DNA from 3 places in the Bradyrhizobium ottawaense genome. Region 2 is predicted to be linked to each of the others. Evidence: riboswitches for the same ligand, from Rfam matches in the RefSeq annotation. Region 2 holds a riboswitch; each other region holds the start of a gene.
The links. A riboswitch is a leader RNA that binds a small molecule or an ion and turns the genes downstream of it on or off. The one in region 2 is predicted to bind cobalamin.
Positions count from the first base shown of each region.

Region 1: linked by a shared signal. The riboswitch ahead of CIT37_RS19855 (TonB-dependent receptor) and the one ahead of CIT37_RS26630 (energy-coupling factor ABC transporter permease) in region 2 are both predicted to bind cobalamin.
Region 3: linked by a shared signal. The riboswitch ahead of metE (5-methyltetrahydropteroyltriglutamate--homocysteine S-methyltransferase) and the one ahead of CIT37_RS26630 (energy-coupling factor ABC transporter permease) in region 2 are both predicted to bind cobalamin.

Region 1 is NZ_CP029425.2:4,147,885-4,152,865, reverse strand. Features, by position in the region: gene CIT37_RS19860 (hypothetical protein) at 1-465, opposite strand, end outside; gene CIT37_RS19855 (TonB-dependent receptor) at 529-2,757, opposite strand; cobalamin riboswitch at 2,872-3,085, opposite strand; gene CIT37_RS19850 (hypothetical protein) at 3,129-3,392, opposite strand; gene CIT37_RS19845 (hypothetical protein) at 3,505-3,714, opposite strand; gene CIT37_RS19840 (hypothetical protein) at 3,853-4,143, opposite strand; gene CIT37_RS19835 (adenylate/guanylate cyclase domain-containing protein) at 4,153-4,981, opposite strand, start outside.
Region 2 is NZ_CP029425.2:5,568,278-5,573,258, forward strand. Features, by position in the region: gene cobT (nicotinate-nucleotide--dimethylbenzimidazole phosphoribosyltransferase) at 1-245, opposite strand, end outside; gene cobF (precorrin-6A synthase (deacetylating)) at 256-1,005, opposite strand; gene CIT37_RS26630 (energy-coupling factor ABC transporter permease) at 1,052-1,729, opposite strand; cobalamin riboswitch at 1,767-1,985, opposite strand; gene cobA (uroporphyrinogen-III C-methyltransferase) at 2,031-2,762, opposite strand; gene CIT37_RS26640 (cobyrinic acid a,c-diamide synthase CobB) at 2,759-4,069, opposite strand; gene cobM (precorrin-4 C(11)-methyltransferase) at 4,069-4,851, opposite strand; gene CIT37_RS26650 (cobalamin biosynthesis protein) at 4,848-4,981, opposite strand, start outside.
Region 3 is NZ_CP029425.2:7,016,409-7,021,389, forward strand. Features, by position in the region: gene metE (5-methyltetrahydropteroyltriglutamate--homocysteine S-methyltransferase) at 217-2,562, opposite strand; cobalamin riboswitch at 2,664-2,865, opposite strand; gene CIT37_RS33055 (nodulate formation efficiency C protein) at 3,874-4,599, shown strand.

The DNA of each region.
Region 1 (4,981 bases), 1.4 Mb from region 2:
GGCGGTGAAGGCGCCCTCGCCGCCGAGGAACGGCGTCGCGGCGAGCAGCGCGATCTCGTAAATCCCGTAGGCGGCGATGAGCGTGATCGCCAGCGCCAACGGCGTGCGGCCCTGCGGCAGCAGGCCGAGCACCACCGACGAGGCCGCGGTCGCCAGAAGCGCAGCCGCGCCGATGACAAAGCCCCAGGCAATCGTGCTGGCATCAACGGGATAATGCAGCACGCCGAAACCGATGATCTGGTTGACGAGCCAGGCGCCGGTGACGACGAGCAGCGCCGGACGCTGCGGCAGCATCGCCGCGGCAATGACGGCGAAGGCCGCGAACGGCGTGGCGCACGCGAACGCAAAGCTTGCGAGCGCGCATGACGCCGTCAGCAGCGCAAAGCAGAACATCGGCGCAAGGCGCGGCGCGACCGGGTGAAGCCGGAAGCGATCGTCACCAGACGGCAGGATGCCGAGAGCCATGGTTGAATCTCCTTCTCTTCGAATTCTAGTCCGTTTGAGGGCGTGTGACGGCCCTGGCGAAAATCAGAACGTTGCGCCGGCCTTGAGCAGATAGGTGCGGCCGGGCAGCGGATAGGCACTGAAGCGGCCGTCCGTGAAGGTGCTCGCGATGGCGTAGTCGTAGTAGAGCGCGTTCAGCACATTGTTGACGCTGAGGGACCAGAAGTAGCGCTCAACCTGGCCGCTGAGCTTGAGATCGATCGTGCCGTTGGCGGGGATCGGCTTCTGGGTGCCCGCCTGGTCGTTGTCCATGCGACGCTCGCTCCAGAAGCGCGCGGTGGCATCGAGCACCACGTAATTCTGCCAGATGTTCCAGGTGACACCCGCACTCGCCGTGTAGCGCGAGACCAGCGGCACGTCGTTGCCGGCCCAGATGCCTTCGCGGAAGACCGCACTTGTATAGGCCACGCCGGAGCGCAGCAGCAGGGCGTCGTTGACGCGATAGGACAGACTGGTCTCAGAGCCGTAGCGGCGGGTCGGATCAAGATTTGTGTTGTAGAACAGGACCGGATTGAAATGGACCTCGTTGGTGAGATCCATCAGATAGAGACTGCTCTGCAGCTGCAACCCGCCGCCCTTGATGCGAACACCGCCCTCGATGTCCTGCGAGGTCTGGGTCTTGAGCTGGAACGTTTGCGGGATCGCAGCGAAGGTCAAGGGATCGAACGAAGGCCCTGAGGACAGGCGCTCGTCGACATCAGGCGTGCGGAACGCGCGCGCTACGCGGCCGAACAGCGAGACCTGGTCGTTCAGACGATGCTCGGCGCCGAGATGCAGCGCATATTGGGTCTCGTTGCTCGTCAGCGGCAACGCGCCGATGTCGGCGTTGAACGGAGCTGCCGGGTCGAAATTGTCGCGTGCCGCAAGACTGACGTTCTGCACCCGCGCGCCGTAGGAGATGTCTGTCGTGGGGGCGATTCCCAATGTGTGCTGGAAATAACCCGCAACGGTCCGCTGCCTGAGGTCGTAATTGTGCCAGGGGGCGAGCCCCTGCCCGGCGCCGCGGTTCTGCTCAAAGCTCGCATCGTAATAGTCGATGCCAGTCAGAAGCTGCGACGGCATGCCGAGCAGCAGGCTCTTCACGCTGAGCCGCGGCGTGATCGACCATGTCGTCAGATGGGAACCGACATAGGTCGACGAGAAGAAGGCCGGAACCGGCGTCGGGCTGGAAAAGAATGCACTCTGCTGCTTCTTGTCGCGCACGCCGCCGTCGACGATGAGATCGACGCCGCTGATCAGGGTCTTGGTGAAACCCGCAGTCGCGCCAAAACCCTGCTGGTTGGCGTAGTTGAACAGCGTGCTGGTCCCTCGCCGGTTGGCCCTGAGCTCGTCGAGGCCGATCGAGGGATCGACGGTGCGGCCGCCCGGCAGTCGCAGCTCCTGATTATCACCGGTAACCGTGAGAAAAGCAGTCAGGCCTGGCGTGGTGTAATTGAGATTGCCGACGCCATTCTGCTGGGAATAGCGGTTGTTGTCGCGATAGCCATCGGTCCTGACCGTATTGCCGTAGAACGAGGTCGACCACCGACCGGAATTGAGCGAGGTCGACACGTTGCCGAGCCTGGTGTTGAACGAGCCGAAGCCGGCCTCGATGCGCGCGGTCACGGGCGGTCCGCCGACGCCGTTTTTGGTGACGATGTTGATCACACCGCCGACCGCGTTGTCGCCATAGAGCACCGCGCCGGAATTGCCGCGCGTCACCTCGATGCGCTCGATGGAATTGAGCGGGATGGTGGAGAGATCCACCTGCGCCATGTCGACGTCGTTCAGCCGCCGGCCGTTGACCAGCACCAGCGTGTTGGCAGTGGCAAAGGCGCCGAAGCCACGCAGGTCCACGCTGGTCTTGGCGCCGATCTGGCCGCCATAGAACGTCGTGATCTGGGCCCCCGGCGTTTGCGTCGCAATGATCTCGGCGAGCGTCTGCGATGGCGAATGCGCGATATCGGCTGCCGTGATGACGGTCGTCGCGGCCCCGACGATGCCGCCGCTGCCGGCGGCAGCCTCACCGCCGGAGCCGGATGAGCCGGCGCCATTGCCTGCCGGCGCGACATTCGTCCTCACCCCCGCCTCGCCATCGCCGATCGCCCTGGCGCGCGTTCGGTTCTGATCGTCGGACCTGGTCACCTCGATCGGCGGCAATTGCTCGGCAAGCGCCTGCTGGGCGAAGGCGGAGGACGGATCGAGCGAATGCAGGGAAACGGATGCGAGCAGGCCGGCGGCAAAGCGCCTGGCGGCAGAGACGAGACGGGACACAATGGTAACCTCGGTATGACGTCAGTGGCACGTCACAGCGAACGAGGTTTCACGGCAGAGCGATGGATTGCTCCGGTGAAGCTAATGTCTGTACTCCCCGACCGACATCTTCGCGTGTGACCACGGCTGACGGCAGGTCTCCTGGCTCGCGGGTCGTGACCTTGCGTCGCCTTCCCAGGACCGAGTTTCCCAGTGGCATGAGACGAAAGATTCACCGCTTACAGTTGCGGGGGCAGCCGTGGCGTTGAGATAATCCCGGCGTTGGGACAATCCCGCACCACATTCCCTTTTGATCTCCATGAGGAGAACCGTCGCCGATCATTTACGAGCCGTTCGCCCCGCGAGTCAATCGACCGTTGGGTGCCGGCCGCTCAGGTCCGCCCGCGCACACGTTGCGCCTGGGCCCAGGCGACAGCGACATCGCGGGGCGGAACATCGACGCGCTTGATCGGGGTCAATTCGCCGGAGGCCGAGACGATCGCGGTCTCCTCGCGCCGGCAACGCGTGCAGACGAAGCGGACCTCGTGCGGGGACGCCGTCCAGCTCGACCGCTTCACGTTGGCTGCCATCGGCCAGGCATCGCAATGCGAGCACGACACCAGAAACCGGCCGGGATCGAGCATACCCATTTCCATCGGACTCCGCGTCCTGCCCACTTGCTTCAATGATTGACCCATGTGAATCGTTCCGGTGCCCAGGCACCGCCCATTCCACGGGTTGCATTCCTACAAGGCAGAGGCGGTGCGCTCAGCGCGCGCCCTTGAGGGTGCAGGAGGTCGTGCAGGTGACCGTGGTGCCGCGATCGCACGATTTGCAGGCATTGACGCACTGGTTCATGTCGCGGGGATTGTAGCTGTAGTTCCGCATCGGGCAGGTCGGCGTCGAGCCGGTGATATCCTGCTCCTGGTCGCAGGCCGCCGTCATGAGCGCGAATATGATCACGGCAACGAGGCGCATGTGATTGCCCTGTCAAGCATGGCAAATGACACTCGCGAGGTGCGCTGCATTGCAGCGAACCCCGGCCTTTCCACCACGAGCGATCGCTCGCGAGGTCAAGGATGCGCGCCAAACCTTAAGATCGGATTGCAGCCGGCGTCAGGCAGCAGCCTTGGTCGCGATCGCCTGCCGCATGTCCACCGCCAGCTGACGGTATTGCTCCGAGAGTTTCAGATAGAACTCGCGCTTGGTGCTGTCGGTGGCGAGCTTGGCGATCAGCTCACATTCGGCGGTGAGCGTCTCGAACCGTTCCAGCCTGTCCTGAAGTTCCGTCATCGGCGTGTCCCCGTCAAACGCCTCAAGGACATCCAACCTAAGCCCGGGAAATAGGTCACGGCGAACATCGTTATCGAGCAGAAACGTTTTTTCCGACAGGGCGAGCTGGCGCAACAAAAACGGCTATTTCTGCTCCAGCCGCCAGGCGCCGTCCCACCCCTCTTCCGGCGGCTTGGCCTCGAGCTGCGCGATGCGGCCGAGCATCGTGCGCGAGGGGCCGTCGCCGGGGACGGCTTCGAGCGCGGCGTTGAAGGCGGCGCGCGCCTCGTCGAAGCGGCGGGCCCGATAGGCGGCGAGCGCTTCGGCATAATGCGTGCGCAGGCTGTCCTGCGCGCCGGTGAGTGCGCCCGCCCGCGCCATCACCTCGAAGATCGGCTGCGGCGCGCTCTGGCCCGCGACCGCCAGACGATCGATCTCGCGCAATTCGAGCCGCGCTCCGATCGCGTCAGCAGTTGCCTGCGAGATCAGGATGCGGGTTCCGTAGACCTTGTTGACGGCCTCCAGCCGCGAGGCCAGGTTCACGGCGTCGCCCATCACGGTGAAGCTCATCATCAGCTCGGAGCCGATGCTGCCGGTCAGGACCTCGCCGGTGGCGATGCCGATCCGCAGGTCACACGGCGCCGGCATGGCGCGGATGCCGAGCAGGTCGGGCAGCTGCTTCTGCAGCGCGGGCACCTGGTCGACCATCTCGGTTGCGGCGATGCCGGCCAGGAGCGCCTGCTCGTCTTCCTCGATGAAGGGCGGGCCCCAATAGGACATGATGGCGTCGCCGATATATTTGTCGATGATGCCGCGATTACCCCTGATCGGTCCGGACATCACCGTGAAATAGTGGTTCATCACCCTGACGAGGCCGCGCGGGGTCATGCCCTCGCTCATCGAGGTGAAGCCGCTCATGTCGCAGAACATGATGGTCATGACCCGGCGCTCGCCGTCGATCGCGACCTCGGGC
Region 2 (4,981 bases):
ACGGCTTGCGGATAGGCCGATACGCCCTGCGCGACGATGCCGTGGTCGCCGGCGAAGATGATGATCGGCACCCGTGCGGCACGCGGCTGTTCGGTCGCCTGCAGGCCCGCAAGCTCGATTGCGAGCTGCTCGAGCCGGCCGAGCGCGCCGGTCGGTTTTGTCAGTTGCGCCTGCCGCGCAATCGCCGCCTCGCGATGGGCCGCGGAGACATCGGGGCAGTTCTGGGGGACCCATTCGGGGAGCATGCTGCCTCGCTTAACGTGCGCGCTTGAGAATGTAGCTGTCCATGATCCAGCCGTGCCGCTCGCGCGCTTCCTGCCGCGCCGCGACGATGCGCGGGCCAACCTCGGCGAGCGCGCCGGACATGATGATCTGGTCGGGCATGCCGAGATAGGCGCCCCACCAGATCTGCAAGCCCCGCTGATCGAGCGATTGAAACGCCGTGCCGCCGTCGAGCATCACCACCACGGTATCGACATCTTGCGGCCAGCCGCCTTCGCGCAAGCGCCGCCCCGTCGTGACCAGAAAAGGCTCGCCGATGTCGTTGAGCGGCAGCGCATGCGCCGCGCACAGCGCCTGGATCGAGGTGATACCGGGCACGACCTCGATCGTCGGCAACGGATTGAGCCGTCGTGCAATGCGCAGCGAGGAGTCATAGAGCGAGGGATCGCCCCAGATCAGCAGCGCAACCTTGCCTTCGCCTTCGAGATGGTTTGCGATCGCTTTCGACCAGGCCGCGGCAACCGCATCATGCCAATCGTCCACGCCCTTGCGATAGTCAGCTTCACCAGCGTCGCGCACGGGAAGGTCGAATTCGGCAATGATTGTCTTGTCGCTGGTGAGCACGTCCGCGCAGATCGTCCGCCTGAGATCGGCGAGATCGGACTTTGCCGCCCCCTTGCGCGGAATCAGGACGAGATCGGCGGCGTTGATCGCCTGAACAGCGGCGCGCGTGAGCTGGTCGGGATCGCCGCAACCGATGCCTATCAGGGAGAGTGTGAGCATCGCGAACGCGACGGGCGGCCCTGCTGGCCGCCCGTTCGCTTGTCTCTCAGGCCGCGTTGTGCAGGCGCGGGGTGACGAGGCCGGGCGCGGTGACGCCGCGCAGCGACTTCGCCAGTGCCAGCACCGCGAGATCGGCGAGCGGCTCGATCACGATGACGAGCGCATAGGACGCCGCGAACGTCGCGATGTTGGCGAGGTTGCTCATCGCAAAGCCCGAGCCATAGAGCGCCCAGAACGCCACCCAGGCGATCACGCCGGCCTGGTAGGTCGTCGAGAGCGCCAACGCCTGCCGATACTTCAAATCGACATAGGCGGTGTTGCGCGAGATGATCCGTGTGGCGATCGCCTGGATCGCGAACAGCGGCACCAGCAGCGTGGTGACGTTCATGCCGTATTGCGGGATGTCGGCCGGCTCGAAGAACACGCCCTGGAGCAGCAGACCGAAGGCAAGGCCGAACGCCGCCGGCGCCGCGCCGAACAGCAGGAACAGTGTCGAGCCGAGAATGAAGTGCACCTCGGAGACGCCGACCGGGAAGTGCGGCAGGATCTCGAAGAAAGTGAAGACGAGGACTGTGGTGGCCAGCGTCCGCGCCGCGAACGACGTGATGCCCTGCTCACGCACGGTCTCGACCGCGAGCTTCAGCGCAACGCCGCCTGCGGCGATGCCGGTTGCGTAACTCAACACGAGCTTGGCGCCCGTCACGACCCCGGGTTCGATATGCATGGCTCAGTTCCTTCCTGCCGTCACACCCGACGGCCTTGGCCTCAAAACGTGCAGGGCCGGTCTCCTGGCTCGCGGTTCCCCGGGATTTCCGGCCTTCCCGGACCTTGCGGCCCAGTGGCTGATCGGAGTCCCTCACCGCTTACAGTCGCGGGGGCGGCTGGGGTTTTGGGCGCCGCAACTGGGTCCGCCCACCCCCATTCCCGATTATGCTCCGGCGCTTTGCGCCGCGTCGAGCACCATGCCTCTCTTGTGTGCCCCTTTCGCTGAGCCTGCGTCAAGGGGCGAAGGGCGGCCAAGGCCGTCATGTGGGATAATCCCCCGCCAGCGCCCCAAACAGGATCACGGCGGCCGTCGAGGCGGCCCCGCCGCGCGCAAGCTGCTCGGCAAGCTCGGCGATGGTGGTGCGGACCAGCCGTTCGTCGGGGCGTCCGAGGGATTCGGCGAACAGCGCGGGGGTATCCGCAGCGAGCCCGTGCGCGATCAACTTTGCGGCAAGCGCCGGAAAGGTGCGCCGGCCCATATAGACCACGGTCGTCGCTTCCGGGTCGGCCAGTGCCCCCCAGTTCAGGTTAGGCGGCAACGCGCCGGTGACATCAGCCCCGGTCACGAACTGCACCCGGCGCGAGGTATGGCGCCGGGTCAGGGGAATGCCGGCTTGCGCCGCGGCAACGCAGGCCGATGTCACGCCGGGAACGATCTCGTAGCCGATGCCGGCCTCACGCAGCGTCTCAAGTTCTTCCTCGAGCCGGCCGAAAATGCCGGCGTCGCCCGACTTGAGCCGCACCACGCGTGCGCCTGTCGCCGCATAGTCGACCAGCAGGCGGTTGACGTGGTGCTGCTTGGTCGAGGGACGCCCTGCCCGTTTCCCCACCGCGACGAGATTGGCGCCTGGCCGGGCGAGATCGAGGATCGCGCCAGAGGCAAGATCGTCATAGAGCACGACGTCGGCTTCGCGCAGCCGCGCGGCGCCCTTGAGCGTGAGAAGCTCGGGGTCGCCGGGCCCGGCGGAGATGAAGGAGACGAATCCGCTCACCGGTCCTCCGCGATCAGATGAAAGAAGGTGCCGGTGGCGTGGCCGCGCTGCGAGCCGGTCTCGGCGATGACTGCGCCAGTCGCATCATGCACGACCGCCAGCGGCGTATCAGGCTGGGCAAGAATGGTCGAATAGTGGAATTCGTGGCCGCGCAGGCGCGCGCCGGAGCGATGTCCCGGCATCGGCGCGGCGAGTTCGGCCAGACGATAACCGAGATGCATGCGGCGTTTGGCAAAGCTCGTCTCCAGGCCAAGCAGGCCTGTCATCTCGTGGCGGATTCCGTCCGCATCGGTCAAAGCGGTTCCCAGCACCATATAGCCCCCGCATTCGCCGTGCACCGGCCGCGTTTCGGCGAAGGCGCGCAGGCCGCTGCGAAAACGCGCATTGGCCGCGATCTTGCCGGCATGCAACTCGGGATAACCGCCGGGCAGCCAGCACACATCGGCGCTCGCGTCAGGCGCTTCATCGGAGAGCGGCGAGAATGTCGAGATCTCCGCGCCCGCCCGGCGCCAGGCTTCCAGCATATGCGGATAGACGAAGGAGAACGCCGCATCGCGGGCCAGCGCGATGCGCTGCCCCGGCGGTGTCACGTTCAGCCCATTCGCGGCAGGTTGCGGCGACCAGCTGGCAGCCGATCGCAGCACCGCATCGAGATCGACATGCTCGGCGACGAAGCGCGCGGCCTCGTCGATCAGCTTGCCGATCTCGCCCTGCTCTTCGGCCTGCACCAGGCCGAGATGTCGCTTCGGCAGGCTGATCTCGGCATGACGCGGCAGCGCGCCGAACACGGCAATGCCGGAATCGTTGAGCGCACGCCGCACGAGGTCTTCGTGGCGCGGGCTGGCAACGCGGTTGAGCACGACGCCCGCAAGGCGCACACCGGGGCGATAATCGCGAAGTCCCGCGGCGATCGCCGCCGCGGTCTGCGCCTGACCGGAAGGATCGATCACCAGCACCACCGGCCAGCCCAGCATCTCCGCAATGTCGGCGGTGGCACCGGTGCCGGAGACACCGCGCGCGGCGACGCCGTCGAACAGGCCCATCGATCCCTCGGCGAGCACGACATCGGCGTCCGCGCCGCGGCTGACGAGATGGGCGATGCCCCCGCGGTCCATCGCCCAGCTATCGACGTTGACGGAAGCGCGCCCCGTGGCGGCGGCGTGGAAGGCGGGATCGATGTAATCGGGACCGCTCTTGAAGCACTGCACGTTCAATCCGCGATTGCGCCAGGCGCGCGCGAGCGCCAGCGTCAGCGTGGTCTTGCCGACGCCGGAAGCCGGCGCGGAGATGACGAAGCCTGCCGCCATCACGAGGCCTCCGGAAAGCGTGGCTCGGCACCGACAGGCCGATAGCGACGATCGTAGTCGGCGGCATAGAGGCGGCTCTCGTCGAAATCCGCAGCGCCAAGCGTTCTGCCGACCAGAATGATCGCGGTGCGCTCCATCTCGGTGCCGACGGCAGCATCGAGCGTAGCAAGCGTGGCGCGGACGATGCGCTGGTCCGGCCAGCTCGCGCGCCAGACGATGGCGACCGGGCAATCCGCGCCATAACGCGGCGCGAGCTCGGCGACGACCTTGTCGAGCAGATGGATCGACAGATGGATCGCAAGCACCGCACCGGTCGCGGCGAATGCGGCGAGCTTCTCGCGCTCGGGCATCGCACTGGCGCGGCCGGGCGTGCGCGTCAGCACCACCGTCTGGGCGAGACCGGGCAGCGTCAGCTCAGCCTCCAGAGCGGCGGCGGCGGCGGAGAAGGACGGCACGCCAGGCGTCACGGTGAAAGGGATACCGAGTGCGCGCAGGCGGCGGAGCTGCTCGCCCATCGCCGACCAGATCGAGAGATCGCCGGAATGCAGGCGAGCGACGTCCTTGCCTTCGGCATGCGCGGCGGCGATCTCCGCGATGATCTCGTCGAGCGATAGCGGCGCGGTATTGACGATGCGCGCGCCCGGCGGGCAATGCGCCAGCACGCCTTCGGGGACCAGTGAGCCCGCATAGAGGCAGACCGGACAGGCCGCGATCAGGTCGCGGCCGCGCAACGTCAGCAAATCGGGCGCGCCCGGCCCTGCCCCGATGAAATGCACCGTCATGCGCCGTCTCCTTCCGCGATCGCGGCGGTCGCAGTGCGATCCCGCGAGACAACGCGTGTCGAGATCAGCCGTGCACGCGGCCCCGCCGCAGCGAGAGCTGCTGCTTCGGCGACCGATCCGATGCCGAACT
Region 3 (4,981 bases), 1.4 Mb from region 2:
CGGCGAATGTTGTCGCCGTGATCGAGCAGCCGGCAATTCTACCCCGGCCAACGAAACTAGCGCAACGCGTCACCGTCTTTTCTCCGAGACCGTACCTTCCCCGGTCCACGAAGTGGACCGGGCATCATGTCGGCGGCAATGGTAGCCTCGATATTGTGGAAAGCGCAAATCACCACAACCGAATTAGCTTTGTTGAGAACAGACCGGAGCTCGGGATCAACCGATTTGCGGATCGGATGCAGCGCGCAGTTCGCGCGCGGCAGCGACCATGTTGGTGAGCGCCGGCCGAACCTCCTCCCATTTGCGCGTTTTTAGGCCGCAGTCCGGATTGACCCAAAGCTGCGAATCCTGCAAACGCGTCCGAGCTAGCACCATCAGCTCCTTCATTTCGCCCGTCTCGGGGACGCGTGGAGAGTGAATGTCGTACACGCCCGGTCCGATTTGATTTGGATATTCGTACTTCCTGAACGCATCCAGTAGCTCCATTTTCGATCGCGACGTCTCGATTGAAATGACATCCGCATCCATTGCAGCGATCGCACCGATGATGTCGTTAAACTCTGAGTAGCACATATGTGTATGGATTTGCGTTTGATCGGTAACGCCCGATGAGCAGAGGCGGAAGCAATCTCCGGCCCAATCGAGATATGCCTTCCAGTCCGACCGGCGCAATGGCAATCCTTCGCGGAGTGCAGCTTCGTCGATCTGTATTATGGCTGCACCGGCATTCTCGAGATCGCGGACTTCATCGCGCATCGCGAGCGCAAGCTGACGGCAGACCTCGCTTCTAGGAATATCATCGCGAACAAACGACCAGTTCAGGATCGTCACCGGTCCGGTCAACATCGCCTTCATCGGCTTACCAGTTAGTGATTGCGCGTAGCGCCACCATTCCACGGTGATCGGCTTCGGCCGCACTACATCGCCAAACAGGATCGGGGGCCTAACGCAGCGCGAACCATAGGACTGAACCCATCCGTTCCTTGTAAATGCGAAGCCGGCGAGTTGCTCGCTGAAGTACTGCACCATGTCATTACGCTCGAATTCGCCATGCACGAGGACGTCAAGACCGATGTCCTCCTGCCAACGTACGGCGCGGGCTATCTCCTCTTTGAGGAACCTGTCGTATTGCTCCTCGCTCATCGCACCTCGCGCATGCGCCGCGCGAGCATTTCGCACCGCTGCGGTCTGCGGAAACGATCCTATCGTCGTGGTAGGAAAAGCCGGCAGTCCAAAGCGTTCCCTTTGGATCTCGGAACGACGGGCAAACGGGGTGGCGCGCTGGCGCATCGTCTGATCGATCGCCCTCATTCGGACAGCGACGTTGGCATTATGGATCTTCGGCGAGGTCCGGCGGGCAGTCGCGGCGCATTCCGACTCGGCAAGAGCTAGCCCAACATTCTGGTCGCCTGCGAGTACCCGCGCCAGGATCGCAAGCTCACGCATCTTCTGAACCGAGAAAGCAAGCCAGCTCTTGACGTCGGACGCGAGCCCGGTCTCGAGTTCAACATCGACCGGCACGTGAAGCAGCGAGCAGGACGGAGCGAGCTGTACACGGTGCCTGCCAAGCTTCGCAATCGAGGGCTTCAGCCGCTGACGGAGCGACGGCAAGTTCGACCGCCACACATTGCGGCCGTCGATGACACCGAGCGACATGACGAGATCACTTCGGCCGTCAGCAATGATCTGATCCAATAGTTCTGGCGCTCGAACCAAATCGACGTGCAGACCGGAAATTGGCAGGCTCAAGGCAGTATCCAGATTGTCGCCTAGGGCGCCGAAATAGCTCGCAAGCATGATCTTGATAGCGGGTCCCTCCTTTGCGAACCGGTTATAGGCGTGCAGCAACGATTGTCGCGCCGCCTCATCCAGATCAAGGACCAGGCAGGGCTCATCAAACTGAACCCAACTTGCCCCTCGTTTGGCTAATTCATGCAGAAGGTCGATATAGACAGGTATCAGATCATCGAGGAGAGAGAGGGGCTGGAACGCGCTATCGGTACTCTTGCCGAGCTTTAAAAATGTGACCGGCCCGATCAGGACAGGGCGGGTCTGAAAGCCAAGAGCCCTGGCTTCCTCATACTCTTCGACGGGTTTGCGAGAGCACAGTCTGAACGCCTGTCCCCGGTAAAACTCGGGAACCATGTAGTGGTAGTTGGTATCGAACCACTTGGTCATTTCCTGCGCGGGCACGCCAGATCCCCGCGTACTCTGGTCGCAACTCGCATCCTGATCGCCGCATTGCGATCCGCGGGCCATGGCGAAGTACGTCTGGAGCGAAACGGATTCTCCGCTCGAGGCGTAGATCTCCGGGATGGCGCCAACCATGACACTTGTATCAAGCACCTGATCATACAGCGAGAAGTCGTTTGACGGAATGATCGTGACGCCGAGCGATTTTTGACGAGCCCAGTTCGCTGCGCGTAGGCCGGATGCGTCTTCGTACAACTGCTGTTCACTAATCTTTCCAGACCAGTAGCTTTCTAGAGCGAGCTTGAGCTCACGCCTTGGGCCGATGCGTGGCGTTCCGAGCGTAGCAACTGGAAGAGAGAGAGGAGACATCGCGTTAACCCCTGTTGGGGACAAAGGCCATGGCGGACGCAGGCAGGAGAAGTCGCGCGTGCGACGGCTGCTTGGCGTACCACCGAGACACCCCGCCCGTGGACCAATATATTGTCGGGGCCGGTCTCCTGGCTTGCTGGTCATCGCTGCTGTCCGGCCTTCCCGAAGCCGTGCAGGCTTCAGTGACATCGTTGGACAGCGGCTCGCCACTTACAGTTGCGGGGGCAGCGCCGGCATTTGCACCGGCTTCCCTCTTAGCTCCGGATCAATGGGAACCGGAGAACCTCGACGACTTGGATTATCGGCACGAGAACTCTTCCGTCAACCTCTCAGATTATGTGCAAGCTAATCTGCGACATCTGCTAGCCGAATGACCGTGCATCTCTGTGACTTACCACCATCCAGAAACATTCTCTAATCAGAGATGTCATAATCAGACATATCCTTCTCAGATACCGGAATAGCATCCGGAGCTGCCTTGAGGCGGAGCCGCACGCTAGATCGATGAAAGGGACAGAAGCAGCCTTCCGGCGGGAGTACCGACGTTTCTATCAGAATGCTTTCGATGCGGCCTTGCGATTTCCAGAGTTTCGCCCAGCACCTCGGCTAGCCAGCTATTCTCTCAACTAAAGGATCTGCAGCGAATAGGCCAAGGCACGTGGCGGAATTTAGCAACATACGAGGCGAGGGGTTGATTTGCGTGCCACCCAGACTTCAAAGCCGGGATCAAGCCGGCTTGGTGCCGCTGGCAATCATGCAGCTCGAACGCCGGCGGCACGATAGCGAACCACACAGCTCAATAGCGGCAAACGCACTTCCGTCCATCAGGCATCCGGCATCGAGGCGTTCAACTCTTCTGCTAAATATCCGGTGCGGGACAAGGATGCACAAGCTGCGGCGGATACACTGAATAGGAACACCGAAAACGTGCAAAGGTCAGAAAGTCGACAAGAGCGACACAAACTCTGTGAAAATTTCCGCCTATTGCCTGGCACGAAGAATGCAGACCCTCGGCATGCCCAGTCTCCTCCTGCTGGGCAGGTCCAGCTCAGCCAACTGACGCAGTCGCTGTCGGGGAAGTTAGCTGCGCATGACATACAGGGAGCGCCTGATCGCGCGGGACAGCCAGCGGGTGCCACGTCGCATCCCGTAAACTTCTTGCGATGGCTCATAGCAGGTTCGAGGTTGCCTGCTTTACAAGATGTTTGGATGAAACGCGATAGGCCGAGGGTTATGAAGAGAATGTCTGGAAGACCCGCGCTATGGCTTTGCTTGGTCGGATTTTTAATCTGCCTCGCCTGGCCGGCTGCCATGAGCAATAATATTCGGGCCAGCGACAGCCCCCTTGTCGAACGATTGAAGTCAACTTGGCGAGCGCAAGATGGTGAGACGATAGAACAAATTATCTCCAATGTCTCGAAGGTGGCACAGTTCGTGCCTCAAATGTGGGGCGTTATTGAACTTGGCCAAAACGACTTTATTTTCGTTTCGTGGACCAGACACCGGGACAACAAATCGGACGAACAGTACGTTATCACCTGGAAGATCGCCCTCGACGGCACGTTTGAACTTGCGTCGACTTATGCGAAGCCGATGGAATTGGGCTGGCGCGCCCTGGCGCTCTCCCTGATCGCCAGTGAAGTCGCAGATGGCGAAAGGGACGCAAATCTTCGCTTTCTGCATGATCCGGCCAACTTCAACTTCGTGGCCACCCCGCAAGGCCGGCTCGGCGATCTTCTGCGGCAGGGCCGCTGTACTATCATTGAACCAGTTGGAGTGGACTACTTACCGAAGCGGAATGGCAAACCGGCCGAGACGGGTGACGTGTGGCGCGTTCTGCTCTTGGTGAATTGTAGTATCCAAGGACCACGTTATTTTGCACACAACGGGGTCATCACTTTCGAAAAGAGAGAAGGACAGGATTGGGAGCCACAATCCTCCTTTGCCAAGCGCATCGCGAAATTTGCCCCTGGCTCCTGGTTCCAACGCACCGAGCCAAATGAAGAGGAAGACTTAGGAGAGCGAAGGCCCGAGTAAACTGCCGCAGAGCAACATCGCGCCGCAGTTCCTCCATGGCCCAGTGCCTCGGACCGACTGCAAGACATACGCGCTCGGCACTTGCTTTGTTTTAGCTTCCGCAACGGTCCGGGTGCCTTTCTCGCAGCAGTCCGGCCCGTCGCAAGAAGGTCGGCCGCGCGATTGCGTTTGTTCCGCCTAGTGTCAGCGGCGCGCACGAGCTTGCGAGATGTGGTTTTCCCGCCTTCACTCCAGCCGGTGTGAGGACACCACTGTGCGTGAGTATAGCAACGTCGAAGGCACCAGGAACTGGGTGTGAGACGAAACCGGCGAGGAAGTTACCGGGAGACGTTCACCGGTAGCGACCCGGCATACCGCTGAGCGCTTGCGCATTTCCGAGCGC